DNA from 4 places in the Sphingobium sp. SG1 genome. Region 1 is predicted to be linked to each of the others. Evidence: riboswitches for the same ligand, from Rfam matches in the RefSeq annotation. Region 1 holds a riboswitch; each other region holds the start of a gene.

What was found. A riboswitch is a leader RNA that binds a small molecule or an ion and turns the genes downstream of it on or off. The one in region 1 is predicted to bind cobalamin.
Region 2: it holds a riboswitch for cobalamin, as region 1 does, so the genes downstream of both, AC0KVN_RS11620 (TonB-dependent receptor plug domain-containing protein) here and AC0KVN_RS14675 (TonB-dependent receptor plug domain-containing protein) in region 1, are expected to answer to the same signal.
Region 3: it holds a riboswitch for cobalamin, as region 1 does, so the genes downstream of both, AC0KVN_RS16955 (TonB-dependent receptor plug domain-containing protein) here and AC0KVN_RS14675 (TonB-dependent receptor plug domain-containing protein) in region 1, are expected to answer to the same signal.
Region 4: it holds a riboswitch for cobalamin, as region 1 does, so the genes downstream of both, AC0KVN_RS15660 (cobalamin biosynthesis protein CobG) here and AC0KVN_RS14675 (TonB-dependent receptor plug domain-containing protein) in region 1, are expected to answer to the same signal.

The regions. Positions count from the first base shown of each region.
Region 1 is NZ_JBVVOJ010000006.1:58,033-62,122, reverse strand. Features, by position in the region: gene AC0KVN_RS14680 (threonine ammonia-lyase) at 1-608, opposite strand, end outside; cobalamin riboswitch at 748-989, shown strand; gene AC0KVN_RS14675 (TonB-dependent receptor plug domain-containing protein) at 1,161-3,017, shown strand; gene AC0KVN_RS14670 (FecCD family ABC transporter permease) at 3,004-4,008, shown strand; gene AC0KVN_RS14665 (ABC transporter ATP-binding protein) at 4,002-4,090, shown strand, end outside.
Region 2 is NZ_JBVVOJ010000004.1:182,852-186,941, reverse strand. Features, by position in the region: gene AC0KVN_RS11620 (TonB-dependent receptor plug domain-containing protein) at 1-1,583, opposite strand, end outside; cobalamin riboswitch at 1,775-2,019, opposite strand; gene AC0KVN_RS11615 (copper resistance protein B) at 2,082-2,942, opposite strand; gene AC0KVN_RS11610 (copper resistance system multicopper oxidase) at 2,939-4,090, opposite strand, start outside.
Region 3 is NZ_JBVVOJ010000007.1:218,983-223,072, reverse strand. Features, by position in the region: gene AC0KVN_RS16970 (S9 family peptidase) at 1-52, shown strand, start outside; gene AC0KVN_RS16965 (acyl-CoA thioesterase) at 52-450, shown strand; gene AC0KVN_RS16960 (ABC transporter substrate-binding protein) at 464-1,324, opposite strand; cobalamin riboswitch at 1,391-1,583, shown strand; gene AC0KVN_RS16955 (TonB-dependent receptor plug domain-containing protein) at 1,720-3,675, shown strand; gene AC0KVN_RS16950 (DUF1636 domain-containing protein) at 3,675-4,082, shown strand; gene cobT (nicotinate-nucleotide--dimethylbenzimidazole phosphoribosyltransferase) at 4,079-4,090, shown strand, end outside.
Region 4 is NZ_JBVVOJ010000006.1:252,220-256,309, forward strand. Features, by position in the region: gene cobI (precorrin-2 C(20)-methyltransferase) at 1-232, opposite strand, end outside; gene AC0KVN_RS15655 (precorrin-8X methylmutase) at 229-858, opposite strand; gene AC0KVN_RS15660 (cobalamin biosynthesis protein CobG) at 858-1,910, opposite strand; cobalamin riboswitch at 2,191-2,402, opposite strand; gene AC0KVN_RS15665 (hypothetical protein) at 3,160-3,660, shown strand; gene AC0KVN_RS15670 (excalibur calcium-binding domain-containing protein) at 3,825-4,090, opposite strand, start outside.

The sequences.
Region 1 (4,090 bases):
GGGCGGGCGGCCTTGACCGCCGTGGCCGTGCCCGCGACCAGCCCGCCCCCACCGCAGCAGACGAGAATCTGTGCGAGGTCGGCGCCGGCGGCCTGGGCCTGGTCGAGTATTTCGAGGCCGATCGTGCCCTGGCCGGCGATGATGAAGGGATCGTCGAACGAGGGGACCAGCGTTGCGCCGCGTTCGGTGGCCAGGGCGGTGGCGATTGCCTCACGGCTCTGGGTGAAGCGGTCATAGGGGACGACCTCGGCGCCGAGCGCACGGGTGTTGGCGGTCTTGATCGCCGGGGCATCGGCCGGCATCACGATCGTGGCGGGAATGCCGAGCAGGCGCGCGGCAAAGGCGACGCCCTGGGCATGATTGCCCGAGGACCAGGCGACGACGCCCGCCGCCCGCTCCGCATCGTTCAGCCGGGCGAGGCGGTTATAGGCGCCGCGGAACTTGAACGATCCGCTATGCTGGGCGCCCTCGAACTTCACCAGCACGCGCCGGCCGCACAAATCGTTGAGCGCGGCATTCTCGATCAGCGGGGTGCGGACCGCCGCCGGCGCGATCAGCCGCGCGGCATCGGCGACGTCGGCGGCAGTGATAGCAAGCGAATCGGTCATGTCGGCTCCTTGGGTCAGAGGCCCCTGCATAGCCGCCCGCCGGCGCCGCGCAACGATCCGCCGGGGCGATCCGGGCCCGCTTGGCAGGGCTTGTGCTTTGGCTTATGGGGGCCGCGCGCCGGGGTGATCGAAAGCCCCGGACGCGCATGATCGCGCCGGTGCCCGCATGGGCTGAAAACGGGAATGCGGTGCGGGGGGCGCAGCCCTTCCAAATCCGCGGCTGTCCCTGCAACTGTAAGCGGTGAGCGCGATGCGCAGGGTTCCCAAGCTCTTCAAAAGGGGAGGGCCGGAACCGGCCACTGGACCGACAGGTCCGGGAAGGCTGGCGCATCGCTGCCCTGACCCGCGAGCCAGGAGACCTGCCGGCGTCTGGTCGCTCTTGCCCTGGCCCAGGGGATGGCCATGGCGCGGTGTTTCCGTCGAGCGACGCCCATGGCGGCCGGGGCCGCATCGGTGCGTGGGGCGGGGCGCTGGCGTCTTCCCGATCCTCACGCAGCGACCGTTCGCGCGGACGCCCCGGTTCCAAATCGACGGACGCCGGGGGACGATAAAATGAAGATGTTGGGGATTTCGCTGATCGCGCTGCTGGCCGCTACGCCGGCACTGGCCCAGGATCTGGCACAGGATGACGATATCGTCGTCACCGCTTCGGGCATTGCGCAGCCGCGCGACGAGGTTGGCCAGGCGATCACGGTGATCGATGCCGACACGATCAGAACGCGCCAGGCGGTCGATGTCGTCGACCTGCTCGCCACCACGCCGGGCGTCCGTTTCAGCCGCAACGGCTCCACCGGCGGCGTGACCGGCGTGTCGCTGCGCGGGGCGGAGACGACCCAGACGCTGGTGCTGATCGACGGGGTCAAGGTCAACGACCCGAGCGGCATCGGCGACGGCTATGATTTCGGCCATTTGCTGACCGGCAACATCCGCCGGATCGAAGTGCTGCGCGGCTCCAACTCGGTCGTCTATGGCAGCCAGGCGATCGGCGGCGTGGTCAATGTGATGACCGGCGCGCCGAGCGAGGGTTTCGAGGTCAATGCCTCGGCCGATTATGGCTATAGCGACACGCTGAATGCCAAGGCCGATGTGTCCGGCACGCGCGGCGCGGTGTCGGGCGGCGTCGGCGTCGCCTATTTCAACACCGATGGAATTTCCTCGGTCGGCCGGTCGTTCGGCGGCGTGGAGAAGGATGGCTATGAGAATATCGCCACCAACGCCAAGCTGAAGATCGCCTTTTCCGACACGCTCAGCCTCGACCTGCGCGGCTATTATATCCATGCCGATCTCGACTATGACAGCTTCTTCGGCGCGCCGGCCGACAGCAGCGATGTCAGCAAGCTGGACCAATATGTCGGCTATGCCGGGATCAACCTGGCGCTTCTGGACGGCAAGCTGACCAATCGTGCCGCCGTGACCTGGATGCGCAACGACCGCGACTATTATTTCGTGCGCGGCACCGACCCGGATTATGGCTATTCGGGTACCAATCTGCGCTTCGAATATGAGGGCGTCTATGCCCCGGTGGATCAGGCCAGGCTGATCTTCGGCTATGAGCATGAGCGGCCGGACTATGAGTATTTCGGCTTTGGTGACATAGCGAGCGCGAAGGCGAACATCGACAGCGTCTATGCGCTGGCGGTGGTGAAGCCGCTTGCCGGCCTCGCCGTCACCGGGGGCCTGCGCCATGACGATCATAGCCAGTTCGGCGGCGCGACCACCTTTGGCGCCAACGCCAATTACACGCCCAACGCCGGCGCCACCAATATCCGCCTCTCCTATGGCGAGGGGTTCAAGGCGCCGTCGCTCTATCAGCTCTACGACACCTATAGCGGCAACAGCGCGCTGCGGCCGGAACGGTCGAAAAGCTATGATATCGGCTTCGACCAGAGCCTGGACGGGGACAAGGCGGTGCTGTCGCTGACCGCCTTCCGGCGCGATACCCGCAACCAGATCAACTATGATTATGCGACCTACATCTATGGCAATCTGGACCGGACCCGCGCCAAGGGCGTGGAAGCGACGCTGACGCTGAAGCCGGTCGAGGCGGTGACGGTGGCGGCATCCTACAGCTATGTCGATGCGCGCGATCGATCGGGCGGGGCCACCGACGGCAATCGCCTGCCGCGCCGCGCCGCCAATGCGGTCAGTGTGTCGGCCGACTATCTCTGGTCCTTCGGCCTGTCGACCGGCGCGGCACTGACCATGGTCGGCGACAGCTATGACGACACGGCCAACGCGCGCCGGCTCGACGGCTATGCGCTGGCCGGGCTGCGCGCGTCCTTCCCCGTGGGCGATCATCTGGAAGTCTATGGCCGGATCGACAATCTGTTCGATGCGGATTACGCCACCGCCTATGGCTATGGCACCTATGGCCGGTCGGCCTATGGCGGCGTGCGTGTCCGCTTCTAAGGGGCGGCGGCATCCTCTGTTGCTGCCGGGGCTGATCGCCCTGCTGCTGGTCGCGGCGATCGCGTCGGTCGCGCTGGGATCGGTGACGATGGCGCCGGCCCGCATCCTGGCGGTGCTGGCGGGCGGCGGCGACATGGTGGCGCGGGCGATCATCATCGACCTGCGCCTGCCGCGCATGGCGATCGGCCTGCTGGTCGGCGGCATGCTGGGTCTGTCGGGCGCGGCATTGCAGGGCTATCTGCGCAATCCGCTGGCCGAACCCGCCGTGCTGGGCGTGTCCAATGCGGCGGCGCTGGGGGCGGTGATCGCACTCTATTTCGGCCTGTCCGAACTGCATCCGATGGCGTTGCCGCTGCTGGCGATCGTCACTGCGCTGGCGGCGATCGGCGCGCTGTTCCTGCTTGCCGGGCCGTCGGAAAGTCCGCTGACGCTGATCCTGGCCGGGATCGCGGTCGCGACGCTGGCGGGGGCGGGGATCAGCCTGGCGCTCAACCTGTCGCCCAATCCCTTTGCCGCGATGGAGATCATGAGCTGGCTGATGGGGAGCCTGGAAAATCGCAGCATCGACCATCTGCTGCTGGCGCTGCCCTGTATCGCGGTCGGCGCGGCCCTGCTGCTCTATGACGGGCGCGCGCTCGATGCGCTGACCCTGGGTGAGGATGGCGCGCGGGCGCTGGGCGTCGACCTGTCGCGGGCGCGGCTGCGGCTGATGGCGGGCGTCGCGATCGGCGTCGGCGGCGCGGTGGCGGTGACGGGATCGATCGGCTTCGTCGGCCTGATCGTGCCGCATCTGGTGCGGCCGCTGACCGATCGCTCGCCCTCCGCGCTGCTGCTGCCCTCGATGCTGGGCGGCGCGGTGCTGCTGACCCTGGCCGATATCGGCGTGCGCGTCATCCCGACCAGCAGCGAATTGAAGCTGGGCGTGCTGACCGCGATGCTGGGTGTGCCCGTCTTCCTCATTCACCTGATGCGGGAGCGGCGGCTATGGTGACCCTGTCGACCGAGCAACTGGACGTCCGGCTGGGCCGCCATCTGGCAGTGCGCGGCGTCGACCTGACCATGGCGCCGGGCCA
Region 2 (4,090 bases), on a different contig from region 1:
TAGCTGGCCGACAGGCCCCAGCCGCCGGTCAGGTCGGCGTTCAGCTCCAGCTCGGCACCCCTGGCCCGCACCTTGTCGCGAACGTTGATATAGGTGCCTTCCGGAAAGGCCGGATCATCATAGGTCGTGTCGATCAGGTCGGTGATGCGCCGGTTGAACCAGGTCGCTTTCCAGCGGATCGCTCCGCCGGCCAGCGCGCCGCCCAGCGCGGCGTTGAGGTTCAGGCTCTCCTCGGGCTTCAAATTCGGGTTGCCGACTTCGCAACAGGGATCATTGCCATAAAGCTGCGAGGCGTCGGGCAGCACGAAGGAGGTGCCGCCATTGGCCTCCACGAACAGCGCGTCGCTGACATCATAACGGCCCGACACGTTCCAGATCGTCTTTTCCGATCCCTTCGCCTTATTGTAGCGCAGACCCGCGGCGATCCGCGCCTTGCTCGACAATTCGTCATTGGTGCGCAGCTGGAAGATGCCGGCATGGACCTGTTCATCGGTCGGCGCGATCAGCAGGACGTCGTCGCGGCCGTTGAAGCTCTGGAAATCATAGCCGATCAGCGTGTCGATGCCGCGCAGCATGTTGAGCTGCACCACCGCGCTGCCGCCATAATCCTGATAGCCCCAGAAAGTGCCGGCCGGGTAGATGACCTGTGGCGGCCCCGCCGGAATGGGATTGCGGATCTGGACATAGGCGGTCTTCCAGTCGTGGAAATAGCCCTTGAGGAAGAATTGCACGCCATCCTCGCCGGTATAGTCGAGGCGCAGGCTGGCCACTTCCTCGTTCCGGTCGTTGCGGCTCTGCCTGGTCCGCGTCGCGCTGATATTGTCGAGATCAGCCTTGGTATGCTGGTAGAGCGCGTTGAGGCGCAGGTCCGGCGCGATATCATATTGATATTTGATGCCCGCCGACCAGAGATCATAGCCGCGCGCGCGATCGGTGGCGCTGGGCTGCATCACGTCATAGGGACGATAGCCGTCCGACTGGCTGCGATTGGCCCAGACGACGAAGCGATGCTGGCCGATCGCGCCGCGCAGATAGCCGTCCAGGCTGGTGCCGGCGAAGCTGTCGAGGCTGGCATTGACCTGGCCGCCCAGATCGTCGCTGAAATCGCGGGTGACGACATTGATGACGCCGGCCGCCGCCTGGGTGCCGTAGAACAGGCTTTCGCCGCCTTTCAGCACCTCGATCCGCTCGATCATGCTGGCGGCCATGGTGTCGTTGGGCGAGGTGCCGCCATAAAGGCGGTTGTTGAGGCGAATGCCGTCCATCGTCCACAGCACATCCTTGGTGCGCGAACCCTGCAGCGCGATGTCGACATAGCTGAACGGCCCGGACTGCGACCGGATGAACAGGCCCGGCACCGCTTCGAGCGCGCGGGCGGTGTCGATCGCGGCGGCATCGCGGATCTGCGTATCGGTGACGACCTCGATGGCATGGCCATAGCGCGACAGTTGCTGCGGCAGCGTCTCTTCCAGGCTGGTGCCGGTGACGACGATGCTGTCGCCCTCCGCCTCATCGGCCAGAGCCGGCGAGGCAAAGGCAAGCGAAAGGGCCAGAGCGGCCCGTGAAACGATATTGGACTTCATTTATTCCCCCATCCGGCGCCGCGTTCGACGGGCGGGGGCAACCTTCACGAGCGGCACGCACGCGAACGTCCGACACACGCGCCGGCCGGGCGCCCAAGGGCAACCGACGCGCGTTTGTCGCAGCGGCCCCAGCCGCTCGTTCGTCGCTCAGACGGAAGTTACCGTGCCGCGGCCATCCCCTGGACCAAGGCAAGAGCGACCAGACGCCGGCAGGTCTCCTGGCTCACGGGTCATCGCTTGATGCACGGCCTTCCCAGGCCTCGCAGGATTTAGCGTCCGGCCCAGTGGCTGGCGGATCGGTCATTCTGCCGTCCGCACATGTACATCGCGCTCACCGCTTACAGTTGCAGGGACAGCTGCGGATTTGGACAGTCACCCGTCCGCACCGCATTCCCTATTAAGCCCCTTTCGGGACACCGGCGCGATCATGATCCCATGCCGTGCGGCGCAGGATCGGCGGGATCGATAATCGAATATCAGGCGGGCTGCAAGCGCCTCTCAGAACCAGGCGCGCAGGCCGATCACCAGGCTGGTGGCCGACAACCTATCGCCGGCGGCACGGGCATAATCGGCCGTATCGCCCAGCTTGCGCTCCCAATTGATGCCGACATAGGGCGCGAATTCGCGGGCAATCTCGTAGCGCAGCCGCAGCCCAAGCTCGATATCGGACGGGCCGGCGCCGATCCCCAGTTCGGGCACATCCTGCGCCGCCAGATTGAACTCGGCAGCGGGCTGCAGGATCAGCCGCTGGGTGATGCGCTGGTCGTAGCTCGCCTCCAGCCGCAGATGGGCGTCGCCCCTGGTCGACAGAAAGGCTTCGGCCCCGACCTCGAACCAGTAAGGCGCCAGGCCGTCGATGCCGATCACCGCATAGCTGCGGTCCGGCCCTTCGCCGAAATCCTGCCGCACACCCGCCTGCAGGTTGAACCAGGGGTCGATCGCCCGGCTGTAGAGCGCCTGCACCTCGGCCCGTTCGAGCGATCCGCCGAACGCTCCCTCGCCCTCGCTCTTGACCGCGAAGCGGTTGATGTCGCCGCCGATCCAGCCTTCGCCCTCCCAGGCATAGCCATCCGCGCCCTTGCCGGCGCGATATTCCAGCCGATCGAGCATCCATTGCGAATAGGTCATGCCGCCCCCTTCCGCGATCATTGCCGCGCGGGCGCGGGCCATGGCGGTGGGGTCATAGAGCGCGTCGGCGGCATGATCGGTCGGCACCGGCGGGGCCGTGCCTTGTGGGATCGCAGCATCGGTGATGGGCATACTGTGGCCCATCGCGCCATGGTCCATCTGGCTATGGTCCATGGTCTGGGCCTGCACCGGCGCAGCGGCGGCGAGCAGCAGGAGCGCGATCAGCTTCATGCTGCATCCTCCCCATGGCGGACCGTCACGACCCGCATCATCCCGGCATGCATGTGCATCAGCATATGGCAGTGGAACGCCCAGTCGCCCAGCGCATCGGCGGTGAGGTCGAAGCTGACCTTGCCGCCGGGCAGCACATTCACCGTATGCTTGCGCGGATTATGCGCCGCCTCGCCGGTCACCAGTTCAAAGAAATGGCCGTGCAGATGGATGGGATGCGGCATCATCGTGTCGTTGATCAGGGTCACGCGCACCCGTTCCATATGACGGAAGGCGATCGGCTCGGCCCCTTCCGACAGCTTCACCCCATCGAACGACCACATATAGCGTTCCATGTTCGCGGTCAGGTGGATGTCGAGCGACCGGGTCGGCGTGCGCAGGTCCGTGTTCGGTGTCAGCGACCGCAGATCGGCATAGGTCAGCACCCGATGGTCGACATCCTCCAGCCCCGTCGGCCGGTCGGCGGTGCGATCGGCCGGCATCGGCGACAGGGTGGCGACGCCCGGCCCCATTTTCACGCCCGGCGCGACCGACTTGTCGCGCATCTTCATGCTATGCCCGCTCATGGCATCATTGGCCGGCTGGCTGAGGTCGATCACCCCGTCCTGGCCCATATCCATGCCGCCCATGTCCATGCCCATGTCCTTCATGCCCAGCAGCGGCCGGGCGCGCCGGGCCGGCACGGGCGCGACCATGCCGGCCTGCGGCGCCAAGGTGGCGCGAACCAGGCCCGACCGGTTGATCGCCTCGGCAATCAGCGCATAGGGTTTCGCCTCGCCGGGCTGGACGATCACGTCATAGGTTTCGGCAATGCCGATCTGGAACTCGTCGGTCTCGACCGGCTGCACATCCTGCCCGTCGCATTGGATCACGGTCATCGGCAGGCCGGGCAGGCGGATATTGAAATTGGTCATCGCCGACGCGTTGATGATGCGCAGCCGCACCCGCTCGCCCGGCGCGAACAGGCCGGTCCAGTTCTCGGCCGTGCCCATGCCGTTCACCAGATAGCTGTAGGTCGCGCCGGTGACGTCGGAAATATCGGTCGGGTCCATGCGCATCGCGCCCCAGTCGATGCGGTCCTTGAGGGCCTGGTCCTTCCCCGCCAGCAACCCGGCCAGCGTCTGGCGCTGCATGTTGTAATAGCCGCC
Region 3 (4,090 bases), on a different contig from region 1:
GACCGCCGAGGAATTTGCGTTCATCCTGTGGCAGCTGGGAGTGGAAGGCTGATGGCGTCGAGCTTCACCAAGCAATTCACCGCGCGGCCCGAGCATATCGATGTGCTGGGCCATGTGAACAATGCGGTGTGGGTGCAGTGGATGGAGCAATTGTCGGTCGAACATTGGATGACCGATGCCGATCCGGCCCATGTCGACGCCTATATCTGGGTCGTGACCCGGCATGAGGTCGATTATCGCGGCAACGTGACCGAGGGCGATGTCGTGTCGGGCCGCACCTGGATTCCGGAAGGACCGCGCGGCGCGCGGTTCGACCGGCTGATCGAGTTCACCGGGCCGGACGGCAAGGTGAAGGTGTCGGCCAAATCCACCTGGGCGATGATCGACAAGGAAAGCGGCCGGCTGATGCGGGTGCCGGCCGAAGTCGCAGCGAATTTCATAGAGGGCTGAAACCCGGTCGGACTTAGCGAGCGCCGACGGCCTGTGACAAAGCACGGGCTGCCTGCACATAGGCGGGCCCGCCGCACACGGTCCAGGCCTGGGGCAGGCTGATGCGCGCTATGTCGCGCAGCACCGGATGATGCAGCATTTCGGTGCCCTGGTCGGTGATCCGGTCGGTGGCGCTCTCGACGATCAGATAGTCGGGCTGGGCGGCGACCATCTCCTCCAAGCTGACCTGCGCGATCGCCGGCTTGCCAAGGTCGGCGGCCAGGTTGCGCAGGCCGGCCCGCGTCATCAGGTCGTCGACCAGCGTGCCGGTGCCGGTCATGTAGCCGCGCCGCTGATAATAGGCCGCGACTTTGGGCTTCGGCGCGCGGGGCAGGGCGGCGAGTTCCCGGTCCATCCGCGCGATCATCGCTTCGCCGCGGTCGGCATGGCCGATCGCCTGCGCCACCGTGCGGATCGACGCGACGATATCGGCATAGCTGTCCGCGCTTTTCAGATCGACGGCGGGATAATGCTGGGCCTTGAGGATCGCGATCGCCGGATTGCGCCGCGCCGGCATGCCGATCACCAGATCGGGATTGGTCGCCAAAATCTGTTCGGCCGATCCGTCGAGGATGGGCAGACCCTTCGTTACGGCAGCCACCGCCGACATCTGCCGATCGGCGGCATTATGGGTCAGGCCGGCAATCTGGTCGCGATCGGCCAGCGCGACCAGCAACTGGTCGGCGCACAGGTTGAGCGACACGATCCGTTGCGGACGCTTGCCTGCACTGGCAGGCTGGCGAGCGGTGGCCGCCCATAATGTGGCACCGCCGATCAGGGCGATCACCAGGGCGATCATCCCCTTGCCGGGGCCGATGGGCGCAAATATCCGCATGGCCACCTCCCTTAGCCGGCGCGCTCCGCCAGGCAAGGAAGATTGACGCTCCAGTCGGGCTCGCCTATCGCCCGGACTGCGACAGGTTCCCTGGCAACGGGGATGAAAAGGGAATGGGGTTCAAGACCCCGGCTGCCCCTGCAACTGTGAGCGGCGAGCTTTTGTGCCACATGCCATTGGGACTGCAAGGTTCTGAGAAGGCGGCACGAATCAGCGATGACCCGCGAGCCAGGAGACCTGCCCGTCGTGGTCGTCCTTCGCGCGGACAGGGTGTGCCGAGCGGACGGGGGTGAACCCGCGTGGCGACAGGTGGACCGCAAATTGCGGGGACCATGTCGCGCCCGGCCGGGCACCGATATCGTCCCTGGGATGCGGTCCCTCGTCCGGGGGCTTATGTGTTCAAATATCTGACTTTCTGTTCTTTCCTTCTCTCCACCACCGCTTTCGCCGAAGAGGCGCAGCAGGCACCACCGCCCGATGCCGCCGCCGATGCCGGGGCATCCTCGATCCTCGTCACGGCGACCCGCCTCGCCACGCCGGTGGATCAGGTGTCGGCCTCCGTCACCGTGCTCGACAAGGCAGCGATCGACCGCGCGCAGGATCTGGGCGTCACCGAATTGCTGCTGCGCACGCCGGGTGTCAGCATCTCGCGCAATGGCGGCTATGGCACGGCGACGTCGCTGCGCATCCGCGGCGCGGAATCCGACCAGACCGTGGTGGTGATCGATGGCGTCAAGCTCAACGATCCGTCCTCGGCCGGCGGCGGCTATAATTTCGCCAATCTGTTGGTCGGCGACGCCTCGCGCATAGAAGTGCTGCGCGGTCCCCAGTCGACCCTGTGGGGCAGTCAGGCGATCGGTGGCGTCGTCAATGTCGTCACCGCCATGCCCGAACAGCCGCTGGAGGGCAGTTTCGACATAGAGGCGGGGTCGCGTGACACGGTCAGTGCCCGCGCGGCATTGGGTGGGAAGACCGGCCCGGTCAACTGGCGGATCGGCGGCCAGAGCTTCACCACCGACGGCATTTCGGCGATCAGCCCGGCTTTTGGTGGCAAGGAAAAGGACGGCTATACCAACCGCAGCGTCACCGGCCGGGTCGAGGTGGCTCTGGCGGACGGAATCAGCGCCGATCTGCGCGGCTATTATTCCGATGGGCGGGTCGATTTCGACGCGACCAGCGCGGACAGCCCCGCCTATGGCACCAATCGCGAATTTGTCGGCTATGCCGGCCTTAACGTCGCACTGCTCGACGGCCGGTTCCGCAACCGTTTCGGCTATGGCTATACCGACACCGATCGCGACAATTATGATCCGCGCAACCCGCGCAAGCAGACGTTCGACGCGGCGGGGCGCAACCAGCGGCTGGAATATCAGGGCAGCTTCGCGATCGCCGATGGCTGGACCGCGCTGTTCGGGGTGGAGAATGAGAATAGCCGCTTCCGCAGCGTGTCACCTTCGGCGTCGCTTTCGGTGCCGATTCCCGATCCGGCCCGCGGCAAGGCGGAGATCACCAGCGTCTATGGCCAGCTCAATGCCCAGCCGATTACGGGCCTGACCCTGACCGGCGGGCTGCGCTATGACGATCATAACCGCTATGGCGGTCGGACCCTTTTTTCCGCTGGTGGCGTCTGGGCGCTGCCGACCGGGACGGTGCTGCGCGCCAGCTATGGCGAGGGGTTCAAGGCGCCGACCCTCTATCAGCTCTTTTCCGAATATGGGAATCAGGCGCTCGATCCCGAACGCGCCCATGGCTGGGAAGCGGGCGCGGAGCAGCGTTTCTTTGGCGAGAAACTGCGACTGGGTGCGACCTGGTTTGATCGGACCACGACCGACCAGATCATCTATAATAGCTGTTCCTCCAGCTCGACCGATCCGCTCTGCTTCACGCCCGGCACCACCACCCGCCGCTATGGCTATTATCTCAATGTCGCGCGCGCCAAGGCGCATGGCATAGAGGCGCAGGTGGCGATCGAGCCGGTCAAGGGGCTGATCATCGACGGCAATTATAGCTGGACCGTGGCGGAGGATCGTTCGGAAGGGACCGCGAACGAAGGCAATTGGCTGCCGCGCCGGCCGCGTAACAGCGCCAATGGTTCGATCAGCTATGCCTGGCCCTTCGGCCTTACCACCGGCGCGGCGCTGCGCTGGTCCGGCCACAGCTATGACAATGCGGCCAACACGACGCGGCTGGACGATTATACGCTGGTCGACCTGCGCGCCGAATATGCGTTCACCCCGGCGTTGCGCCTGTTCGCCCGCGTCGAAAATCTCTTCGACGAGAACTATATGACGGCCTATCGCTATGGCACGCTCGGCCGCAGCATCTATGCCGGCTTCCGGGGGCGTTTCTGATGCTGCGCCCCGTCGAACCCGGCCCCGCCATTGTCACCTGTAATACCTGCCGTCATTCGGCGACGATGCGGGAGGATGCGGAGGGCGTGCGTGGCGGGGCACGGCTGGCGGAGGCGCTGCGCACGGTGCAGGCCTCCGACCCGCGCTATGCCGCCGTCGCGGTGCAGGACATGCCCTGCCTGTTCGCCTGCCAGGATCATTGCACCGTCCATCTGCGCGCGCCGGGCAAGGTCGGCTATGTAATGGGGCGGTTCACACCGGATGCCGATGCGGCGCGCGCGATCCTCGATTATGCCATTGCCTATGCCGCCAGCGAGCATGGCCGCGTCGCCTTTCGCGAATGGCCCGAAGGCGTGAAGGGCCATTTCATCACCCGTACCCCGCCGGAAGGATTTGTCGTCGAATGAGCTTCGCC
Region 4 (4,090 bases), 190 kb from region 1:
CGTTATAGCGCGGATCGGTGACCGGAATTTCGGTCGTCACCGGATATTCCATCGCCAGTTCGATCGCATCGTCCCGCAGCATGCCCTGCGCGATGCGGCGCGCCTGCCCCGGCCGGCCGGCCTTGCGGAAATAGGCGACATGCCGCCCGCTCCGCACCAGCCGGTCGGCGCGCACGCTCAGCAAGTCCTGCGCGCCGGGGCCGAGGCCCACGCCATAGACGGTGCCGCTCATTCCGCGCGGCTCGCCAGCGCATTGATCGCCGCGACCGTAATCGCGCTGCCGCCCAACCGCCCGTCGACGACGCAGCAGGGCACGGGCTGCGCCGCCCATAAAGCGGCCTTGGATTCCGCCGCGCCGACGAAGCCGACCGGGCAGCCGATGATCGCTGCGGGACGCGGACAGGCCGGATCTTCCAGCATGTCGAGCAGGTGGAACAGCGCCGTGGGCGCATTGCCGATGGCAACCAGTGCCCCGGCAAGATGCGGCCGCCACAATTCCAGCGCGGCGGCGGATCGGGTATTGCCCATCGCCCGCGCCATGTCCGGCACGGCGGTGTCGTGCAGGGTGCAGAGCACGGCATTGTCGGCGGGCAGGCGCGCGCGCGTGACCCCTTCCGACACCATGCGCGCATCGCACAGCACCGGCGCCCCTGCGATCAGGGCCTGCCGCGCCGCCGCTGCAAAGCCCGGCGAAAAGCGGATATGGCCCGCAAGGTCCACCATGCCCGCGGCATGGATCATGCGCACTGCGACCGGTTCCTCCTCGGCAGCAAAGCGCCCGAGGTCGGCTTCGGCGCGGATGGTGGCGAAGGACTGGCGATAGATCGCCGCGCCGTCCCTCTCATAATCATGGGGCATCAACAGGCTCCGAAATGGGCAAGAAGGTCGGTGGCGGTGAGGTCAGGACGGACGGGCGCCGATCCTGCGCGGGCATGGAAGGCCAGGTCGTAGCGCCCGTCCCGCCCCGTCAGCACGACATCGGCCGGCATCGAACTGGCGCAGCCCTTGGCGCAGCCGGAGACATGAAGGCGGCCCGCCACATGGGGCGCCAGCCGGCGGGCGAGATCGCGCGTCTCCACGCTCGCCTGCGGACAGGCAGGTGCGCCGGGGCAGGCCTCCACATGGATCAGCGGGTCGGCCGCGTCGGCGCACAGGCCGGGCAGTTGTCCTTCGGCCAGCAGCATGCGCCACGGGGTCAGCCGCATGGCCGGCGCGTCGAGAAAATGCCGCGCATCGATCCGGCCGAAGGGAAGGCCATAGGCCAAGCCGCCATCCCATGCGCCGGGGACCAGTCGCGGGCGTGGCGACGCCGCCTCTGTCGTGCCCGTTGCCCAATCCGCCAGGGGCGCATCATGCCGGGCCATGCGCCCCGCGCGCGCGCCGTTGCTCTCCACGAACCATCGGGCGAGCGCGAGCAGCGCATCCGCTTCGCCGCCGCTGTCCACCGGCACGCCTTGTGCCCGCCCCTCGGCGCGCAAGATCAGGCCGCCGTCCCGCGCCCGCTCGATGCGAAAATCCCCCGCTTCGCCGGACAGGAGCGGCGCGGCGCCGGCATCGATCACGAAGCCCATCTTGCCCGGCAAGTCCGGCAGTTCGTCCAGGCGATCGAGCAACTGGCTGGCGATGCGATGGCTGTCGTCGCCTTCGCGCCAGTCCGGCGCGACCATCATCATACGCGCGCCCTCGCGCCGGGCATCGCGGTCCACCAGGCCCAGGTCGAGCAGGCGGTCGAGCAAGGGGCGCCAGCTATCGTCGCGCACACCACGGATCTGGAGGTTGGCGCGCCGGGTCATGTCGATCAGGCCGTTGCCATGGGCGATCGCCGCTTCGCCCAGCGCCGCCAGGTCGGCGGCCGAAAGACGACCGAGGCGCGGCTTCACGCGCACGATCAGCCCGTCGCCCGCCGCCATCGGGCGCCAGGCGTCAGGACACCAGCCCCGAACGGCCGGTCCGCGGGCCACCGCATGGTTCGCGGTCGCCCTATCCCTGCCCGCGCCGGTCTGGCTCACAGGCACATCCTCCGCGCGCCGGGACGCAACCAGGCGGGGCTTGCCGGCATCGCCGGTCGGCGCGAGGCGGCAGGCAGGCGCGACAGGCGCCCGACACCACGCGGCCGTGCAGCCCCAGCCACACGCTTCGCCGCCCAGACGGAAGAAAGACCGTGCCATGACCAACCCCTGGGTCAGGACAAGAGCGACCGAAACGCCGGCAGGTCTCCTGGCTCGCGGGTCGTTGCGGGATGCACGCCTTCCCGGACGCTCTGTCCAGTGGCTGCCCTCATGGGCTCGTGCATCGCGCTATCCGCTTACAGTTGCAGGGACAGCCGCGGAATAAGGGGCCAGGCCCCCGCACCGCATTCCCGATTAAGTTCCTTGCGGAACACCGGCGTCAGTTATGCAATGCACCAGCATGAACCGGCGCACCGATGATGCCCTAGTCGAAACATCGGGCTTCGCCAAGATATGGAATATAGACAGACAGGACCGCCCGGACGCATATCCGTGTCGACCTCGATCATCTGCGCCAATATCAAATGCGCCACAGGGTAGAAATAAGCGAAGAGGATGAGGTGACGTACAGTACGCCCCATCCAGCTATCACGGGCGCATCGCGCAGCGACGGTATCCGGTGCACCTATCGGCGTGGGCACGGCAGGATATTGCGCTCAAGCCTGAGCTCGAACATGCATTATCAATCGCATCTTTGTAGTGTCGCTTTGTAGAAAAAGAGCCGTAAAAGCGACTTTCGTTCAAAAAATTACGAACAAACCGTGACTCAGGAAAGTCGTGGCGGAGAGGGAGGGAAGCGTTGAAGCTACCCCGATTTCGCGTGATTCGCGCCTGCCGATGGCAGCATCGTTATCAGGCTGGAGCGCCTGGGTGTAGCCCTGGTTCGAGGGACGCGCCCGGATTCGAACCGTTGCGATGTCTTGCAGCGATCATCCGCGCGACGATCCTGCTGGACCGGCAATGATTTCTAGGGAGGCAAGGGCGTTCTAGGACATGGGCTCACGCGCCCTCGTCCCGTTCCTGCGCGGAACGTCTCGCGTTGATTAAGTCCCCGCGAGATTATCGGCTGAAAGCCGTATGAAATAAGGTTGGTTTTCAGAAGGTGTTGTTCTAATCGGCGCCCCGCGCATTTCGCGCTATGGGGGTAATATTGTTTATTAAGAAATATACTGCTGTAGCGATTGCTGCTGCAATCGCATTTCCTTGCGCTCCGGCTATGGCAAATGATGTCATGATCGAGGCCAATGCTGCTCGCGCTCACGACCGTTGGGGTGGAGAGCTTGGCATTGGCTACACCTTAACCGCCGGACGCTTCGCTCTGCGTCCTATAGTGGGTGCCTTCATCTACAAGGGCGACAATGATCGCTATTATGAGGATACTTTCAGCAATGGTCAGACTCGCTGCCGGGATAGTCAGACGGGGCAGTTCGCGAAAGACAGCGAGTGTGACGATACGGCAGTAAAGGCCTACGGCAAGATCGAAGCCACCTATTCGATCCCCCATTTCGCAGAGATTGGCGGCGGGGTTCGCTTTAGCAGTGATAAGGTCCGTCCTTATGGAACGGTTGGATTGCCGCTCGGCCCCCGCTTCAGCATCAAGGGTAATGCCGGACCCAAATATTACGCGCTAGGCATCAAGGCTGGCTTTTAAGTGTGGAGGCCGCGTTGCTTCGACAGTGGCGCGGCTTCTCGTTGACGCACTATAAATGGAACATGTGGCCGCCCTGGTGTCGATCGGTGGTCGGCCTGGCGATTATGATCGGGGCGATTGCTCAGACGGGGCATGATCGCGGATGATATCGAGGGGCGTCTATTTCATCGCCCGTGATATGGTTCGCAGGCGATGCCATCGCCGTCACCGTCCATATGGGGGCCGTAGCCGGGCTGCCCGATATATAGCGGCGCGGCACCGGCAGCCCTGGCGGCCCGACAGTTCCGGTATGACCAAGATGAACCTGCTGATGCGACGGGGCGAGAGGCCGGAAGGCTCCCTGATCCGCCTGCTGGCTGCTGGGCATCGAGATCGTCCGCGCTGGTGCCTCGGTCATAAGCCAGGGTCTGCTCGGGAATCGGTCCCGCGA